Regions from separate parts of the Bacillus mesophilum genome, predicted to be linked through region 2. Evidence: a T-box and tRNA genes for the amino acid it is inferred to sense, from the RefSeq annotation. Region 2 holds a T-box; the other holds one or more tRNA genes.
The links. A T-box is a leader RNA that pairs with one kind of tRNA and senses whether it is charged. The one in region 2 lies ahead of leuS (leucine--tRNA ligase), so its partner is inferred to be a tRNA-Leu.
Positions count from the first base shown of each region.

Region 1 (3,338 bases), on a different contig from region 2:
AATAGTATATATGCGATGGACTTAGTTTAGCGATAAATTAAATGGAGGTCAAGTGTTTTTTTGATTGTTCTAATAATTATATATAAATCTAAAAATACTAAATTGACAGTTTTGTTCTTTTTAAAATGATACTATTAGAGACTTTTCGCCTCTCTCACAGCACCGCACTTACCATAAAGTGGCGGAAAAGCGTATGACCGCTATATCATCTACGCTTTCAGTATTGCCTTTTAGTAACTATATCCGAATAGTGCAAAGTTCCCTGCAAATTTGAAACCTTATTCTGCCAGTTCCGTATATACAATAAAGAGCTGTATAGGGGGAGCGCAAATGTTTACTGAGCTAAATGAAAAGTTACTCATTGTGAAGGATGATTTGAGGAAAAAAGAGAAGTATGAGGATCATTTGGAACGCTTAAAGGCCGATTTACAGTTAGAAATACAAAAACGGGACATGTATATGCATATGTTAGAAGAGAAAAAGGAAGATGTTAGCCGTTTTGAATCCTTCACCCTTGCCAATATTTTTTATTCTTTAATTGGTAAAAAACTTGAGAAGATTGATCAAGAAGAACAGCTAATTGCAGCTATGAAGCTTAAGTATAAGGAAGCGATGGAAACCATCGCTGACATGGAAGATGAGATAAGAAAGTTTGAAATGGAGCTTACATCTGTAGCAAATGCTGATGTGGAATACGAAGCAATTATAAAAGAAAAAGAACAGTTAATCCGCGATACTGATTCATTTTGGAACGACCAATTATACACCCTTTCAGAAAAAGAAGCAGAGTTGTTTGCAGGCTTAAAGGAGTACAATGAAGCAATTGAAGTCGGACAAAAAGCAAAACATCAGTTAGATGAGGCACTGGACGAATTAGAATCTGCACATAATTGGTCGACCTTTGATATGTTCGGCGGCGGCACTATTTCTACTTTTGTAAAACATAGCCGCTACAATAGCGCCCAGGATCTCATCCATGATGCCCAGCACACCCTCCGACAATTTCGAGAAGAGCTGCTGGATCTTAAAAAGCATTTTGACCATGATTACGATATCGGCAATATGCTTACTGTTGCCGATTACTTCTTTGATGGTATCGTTGTCGATTGGATGGTCCATGGAAAAATTAACGATGCCATGTCACAGACAGAAGAAATGTATGACCTTGTGAAAGCTACTTTGAAGGAAATTAAATTGCAAAGAGATGAACTGGAGAAAGAGTTAACTGATGTGCATTGGGAGAGAATTGAGTTGTTTGAGTCTTGTTCTTAGAGCTGAGGGTATATTGAGAATAGTAAAGTAGACAGAGTCAGAGATGGCTTTGTCTATGTGTTTTTTGGTGGGAGTTTTAATATTGTGGAGAATGAAATGATTTTATATCAATCACTATGAATAGTTAGAAAAAAAAAGCTCATGATCCTTGTAGTTTCTAGGATTATGAGCTTGATTTTATATTAACGATTCAATATCAACTAAATGATACCGGTGGTCGGGGTCGAACCGACACTCCAGAAGGAACACGATTTTGAGTCGTGCGCGTCTGCCAATTCCGCCACACCGGCATATAAAATATTAAATGGCACTTCTAAAAGTGCCGAGGACCGGAATCGAACCGGTACGGTAGTCACCTACCGCAGGATTTTAAGTCCTGTGCGTCTGCCAGTTCCGCCACCCCGGCGTTTCTGAACAATTATGGAGGCGGCAACCGGATTTGAACCGGTGATCAGGGTTTTGCAGACCCATGCCTTACCACTTGGCTATGCCGCCATAAATAATTGGAGCGGAAGACGGGATTCGAACCCGCGACCCCCACCTTGGCAAGGTGGTGTTCTACCACTGAACTACTTCCGCGAATGGCTGGGCTAGCAGGATTCGAACCTACGCATGATGGAGTCAAAGTCCATTGCCTTACCGCTTGGCTATAGCCCAATAAAATATATGGGGCGACTGATGGGAATCGAACCCACGAATGTCGGAACCACAATCCGATGCGTTAACCACTTCGCCACAATCGCCATAATGTATAATATGAATATCTAGTTTGTCTTGTGAAAATTAAATGGGGCGACTGATGGGAATCGAACCCACGAATGTCGGAACCACAATCCGATGCGTTAACCACTTCGCCACAATCGCCATAAAAATTACAGGGGTAGTAGGAATCGAACCCACATCAAAGGTTTTGGAGACCTTCGTTTTACCATTAAACTATACCCCTAAAAATGGTGGAGGGGGACGGATTCGAACCGCCGAACCCTAAGGAGCGGATTTACAGTCCGCCGCGTTTAGCCACTTCGCTACCCCTCCGGATTATATAAACACTGCTGGTGCCGGCTAGAGGACTTGAACCCCCAACCTACTGATTACAAGTCAGTTGCTCTACCAATTGAGCTAAACCGGCAGTAGTGGTGGCTCAGGACGGAATCGAACCGCCGACACAAGGATTTTCAGTCCTTTGCTCTACCGACTGAGCTACTGAGCCATATGTATGGATTTCTTTTTAAAAATGGCGGTCCGGACGGGACTCGAACCCGCGACCTCCTGCGTGACAGGCAGGCATTCTAACCAACTGAACTACCGGACCAAATTGCGGGGGCAGGATTTGAACCTGCGACCTTCGGGTTATGAGCCCGACGAGCTACCGGACTGCTCCACCCCGCGATAATAATAATGGTGGAGGATGACGGGATCGAACCGCCGACCCTCTGCTTGTAAGGCAGATGCTCTCCCAGCTGAGCTAATCCTCCGAAATGAATGGTGACCCCTACGGGATTCGAACCCGTGTTACCGCCGTGAAAGGGCGGTGTCTTAACCGCTTGACCAAGGGGCCATAATATATTTTAGAATGGCGGAGAGCAAGGGATTTGAACCCTTGAGACAGCTATAAACCGCCTACACGATTTCCAATCGTGCTCCTTCGGCCACTCGGACAGCTCTCCATATGGCTCCGCAGGTAGGATTCGAACCTACGACCGCTCGGTTAACAGCCGAGTGCTCTACCACTGAGCTACTGCGGAATAATAGGATAATTTGTTTCGCCCGGCAGCGTCCTACTCTCACAAGGGGACAGCCCCTAACTACCATTGGCGCTGAGAAGCTTAACTTCCGTGTTCGGGATGGGAACGGGTGTGACCTTCTCGCTATCGCCACCGGACTTTTTAAAGACAAATATTATTATATCGTCTTTTTAAGAAAAGTCAAGAACATTTTATAAAAATTGTTCCTTCAAAACTAGATAATGTTAGAAGAAGAAAACAGTAATGCCATTGTGTGGTTAAGTCCTCGAACGATTAGTATCAGTCAGCTGCACGTGTCGCCACGCTTCCACCTCTGACCTA
Region 1 is NZ_WBOT01000005.1:260,246-263,583, forward strand. It holds gene F7732_RS16665 (hypothetical protein) at 331-1,272, shown strand; tRNA gene F7732_RS16670 (tRNA-Leu) at 1,481-1,562, opposite strand; tRNA gene F7732_RS16675 (tRNA-Leu) at 1,593-1,678, opposite strand; tRNA gene F7732_RS16680 (tRNA-Cys) at 1,694-1,767, opposite strand; tRNA gene F7732_RS16685 (tRNA-Gly) at 1,777-1,851, opposite strand; tRNA gene F7732_RS16690 (tRNA-Gln) at 1,855-1,929, opposite strand; tRNA gene F7732_RS16695 (tRNA-His) at 1,940-2,015, opposite strand; tRNA gene F7732_RS16700 (tRNA-His) at 2,061-2,136, opposite strand; tRNA gene F7732_RS16705 (tRNA-Trp) at 2,148-2,218, opposite strand; tRNA gene F7732_RS16710 (tRNA-Tyr) at 2,224-2,307, opposite strand; tRNA gene F7732_RS16715 (tRNA-Thr) at 2,326-2,401, opposite strand; tRNA gene F7732_RS16720 (tRNA-Phe) at 2,407-2,482, opposite strand; tRNA gene F7732_RS16725 (tRNA-Asp) at 2,508-2,584, opposite strand; tRNA gene F7732_RS16730 (tRNA-Met) at 2,588-2,661, opposite strand; tRNA gene F7732_RS16735 (tRNA-Val) at 2,672-2,747, opposite strand; tRNA gene F7732_RS16740 (tRNA-Glu) at 2,756-2,830, opposite strand; tRNA gene F7732_RS16745 (tRNA-Ser) at 2,847-2,939, opposite strand; tRNA gene F7732_RS16750 (tRNA-Asn) at 2,943-3,017, opposite strand; rRNA gene rrf (5S ribosomal RNA) at 3,038-3,154, opposite strand; partial or broken rRNA gene F7732_RS16760 (23S ribosomal RNA) at 3,271-3,338, opposite strand, start outside.
Region 1: it has a tRNA-Leu gene. The T-box ahead of leuS (leucine--tRNA ligase) is inferred to sense a tRNA for this amino acid. The anticodon was not compared.

Region 2 (3,444 bases):
CTTATGTATCGCAGTGTTCGGCTATAAAGGCATTAAAGCTGAAAGTACACAATCCTCTGTAATCGCTGAAAGTGGAGCGATAAAGAATCATACGAAACTATATGCTCTTCTAACATTATGTATAGGCTATTTACTTTGCTGGGTGGGGTATGTGCAGTGGCAATCGACCATCTCAACATATACGCAGGAACTCAATATATCTTTAAGTCATTACAGTTTACTATGGACAGTGAATGGTGCTCTTATTGTGCTAGGACAGCCGCTTATCAGTCCACTTGTTAAAAGAATCAACTCCTTAAAACTTCAAATAAATATTGGAATTATCATATTTATTGTGTCATTTGCTGTAGCCGCTGTTGTTCAGGAGTTTTCAGCATTTATGGCATCCATGGTGATTTTAACGATTGGTGAAATGCTGATCTGGCCTGCTGTTCCAACCATTGCTAATTCTCTTGCTCCTAAAGGCAGAGAAGGTTTTTATCAAGGAATTGTCAACAGCACTGCAACGGGCGGACGCATGATCGGACCACTTCTTGGAGGTTTACTGGTCGACTTCTACGGAATTTCAATGTTATTTATGTTATTAATTGTGCTTCTGGTCGTATCCATTTTTACAACGCTTATTTATGACCGGAAACTGAAGGAAAATAAACAGCTTGCACATGCATCATAAATTTTAAAAAGGACGCTGAATGAGTTTCATTTCACGTCCTTTTTTTACTTTATATGGTTAAGGAAGATCAGCTATGCAGCTGTCATCCTCTATATAAACCGTGTGGCGGAAAAAGCTTTTCAAAAGAATCCACCGTGCTGGATACATGTTGATGAAGGACTGCATGGCTTCATATGAATGGACTAGTAAATAATCTACAGGCTGTCTTGTTTCTTTAATATCATAAAAAAGAGCATGTGGAATGGTGTAATAAGGATTAAGCTGATAAGGATTTAATGTTTTTTCTTTTAAATGCTGTATTTTCATATAATTTGTTAGGCAATTGATTTGTAATTGTTTGCTTTCTGCCTTTGATAAACCTTGTAAACTAAGATTTTCATTGACTAGCATGATCGCATACATATAGAATCACATCCTCACTATATGTTTGGCCTAAAATTCAGCCTGATATACGTTTGTGAAGTAGAAGAACAGTGTTCTTATCAAAAAAAACTTTATGAATTTGACTTGGTCTTTATCAAAGGTTGTGAAGAGTCAGTTGTTGTGATCACAATGTACTAGAGCACCTTTTGTGGAAAGTACTAGCGAGACTGAATAGTGGGAATCATCTGCGGTACATAAATAAAATAAGCGGAGCATTTCCGCTTATTTGCGTTTTGGAGCTTTTGGGGGAGAAAATAAGCGGAGTTTTTCCGGTTATGTACAGATAAATCGGTCATATTTATGTATTTTGAGGAGATAGCCGGAATTTCTCCCTCTATTTTAGCTGTTTTCCGAACAATATCTTAAATAAAGGGAATTTCTCCGCTTATGATAAACGAGACTATCTGCATCTAATCAACCTGGACGGCTTTCGGTAATCTCCCTCATTGTCGGGTATGCTGCTAAAATATCACTGCACTGCTAATGTACTCACATCCGTCACACCCTTAATCAGCACTGCATATCCTATGTACTATATTTCTTCTGGAAAAGCCCGCTTGCATCCTGGCGGGAAATAAATTACAATGTCAATATATTTATATTGAACTGCTATGATAAGGAATAGTAATGATCGCTTGCCTTGACCTATAGAGAGCTGACGGGTGGTGAAAGTCAGCCTGGCACATCATGAACTCGCCTTTTGAGCAGCAAGCATGAACCTTCAGTAATGCTTGCCGTATTCCGCGTTAAGGATGAATGAAGCGGGTGACTTTGTCACTAATGTGGGTGGTACCGCGGGAGTAATAATACATATATCTCTCGTCCCTTATTTTTAAGGGACGGGAGTTTTTTATTTTTGCTGTTTTTCAACAGCTAACTAAAGCGGAAGTGGGAAGGTGAGCTCCGCAGGCACTCGCCAAGCAAGCTCTCTACTTCCCCGCGGAAAGCGAGTACCCTGAAGCGGAATAACTATTTTTTGTTCTTTATAGTTAGCAGTTATTATGATTTAGGAGGAAACAGACATGAACTTCAATCATCAGGAGATTGAAAAAAAGTGGCAGCAATATTGGGAAGAAAATAAAACATTCAAAACTAGCGAAGAAGAAGGCAAGCGTAAATTCTATGCGTTGGATATGTTCCCATATCCATCAGGCGCCGGCTTGCATGTTGGGCACCCGGAAGGATACACGGCTACAGATATCCTTTCTCGTATGAAAAGAATGCAAGGCTACAATGTCCTGCACCCAATGGGCTGGGACGCATTTGGATTGCCAGCAGAGCAATATGCGATTGATACAGGAAATGATCCTGCAGAATTTACCGAAAAAAATATCAATACATTCCGCCGTCAAATTAAAGCACTGGGCTTTTCTTACGATTGGGATCGCGAAATTAATACAACAGATCCAGACTATTACAAATGGACACAATGGATTTTTATCAAGCTCTATGAAAAAGGCTTAGCTTATATCGATGAAGTGGCGGTAAACTGGTGTCCAGCTCTAGGAACTGTTTTAGCCAATGAAGAAGTCATTGATGGAAAAAGTGAGCGCGGCGGGCATCCTGTTGAACGCAGACCGATGCGCCAATGGGTGTTGAAAATTACGGAATATGCTGATCGACTTCTTGACGATTTAGATGATCTTGATTGGCCTGAAAGTCTAAAAGATATGCAGCGCAATTGGATTGGCCGTTCAGAAGGTGCTGAGGTAACATTTAGCATTGATGGTCATGACGATACATTTACTGTATTTACAACACGCCCTGATACACTTTTTGGAGCAACTTATGCCGTTTTAGCACCTGAACATGCATTGGTGGATGCCATTACAACAGAAGCTCAAAAAGCTGAAGTTCAGGCATATATTGAGAAAATTAAATCCAAGAGCGATCTAGAGCGTACAGACCTGGCGAAAGAAAAAACAGGTGTCTTTACGGGTGCATATGCGATCAACCCGGCAAGCGGCGAAAAAATGCCAATTTGGATCGCGGATTATGTTCTTGTCAGCTACGGAACTGGTGCGATCATGGCAGTACCTGCACATGATGAGCGTGACTACGAATTCGCACAAGCATTTGAATTACCGATTGTAGAAGTTGTGGCAGGCGGAGATGTCAGCAAGGAAGCATATACTGGCGATGGCGAGCATGTGAACTCTGATTTCCTAAATGGCCTTGATAAAGAAGAAGCGATTACTAAAATGATTGCATGGCTTGAAGAGAAAGAGATTGGCACGAAGAAAATTACTTACCGCTTGCGTGATTGGCTATTCAGCCGCCAGCGCTACTGGGGTGAGCCAATTCCAATTATCCATTGGGAAGATGGCACAATGACAGCTGTACCGGAA
Region 2 is NZ_WBOT01000013.1:46,562-50,005, forward strand. It holds gene F7732_RS21630 (MDR family MFS transporter) at 1-673, shown strand, start outside; gene F7732_RS21635 (hypothetical protein) at 731-1,075, opposite strand; T-box leader at 1,699-1,926, shown strand; gene leuS (leucine--tRNA ligase) at 2,119-3,444, shown strand, end outside.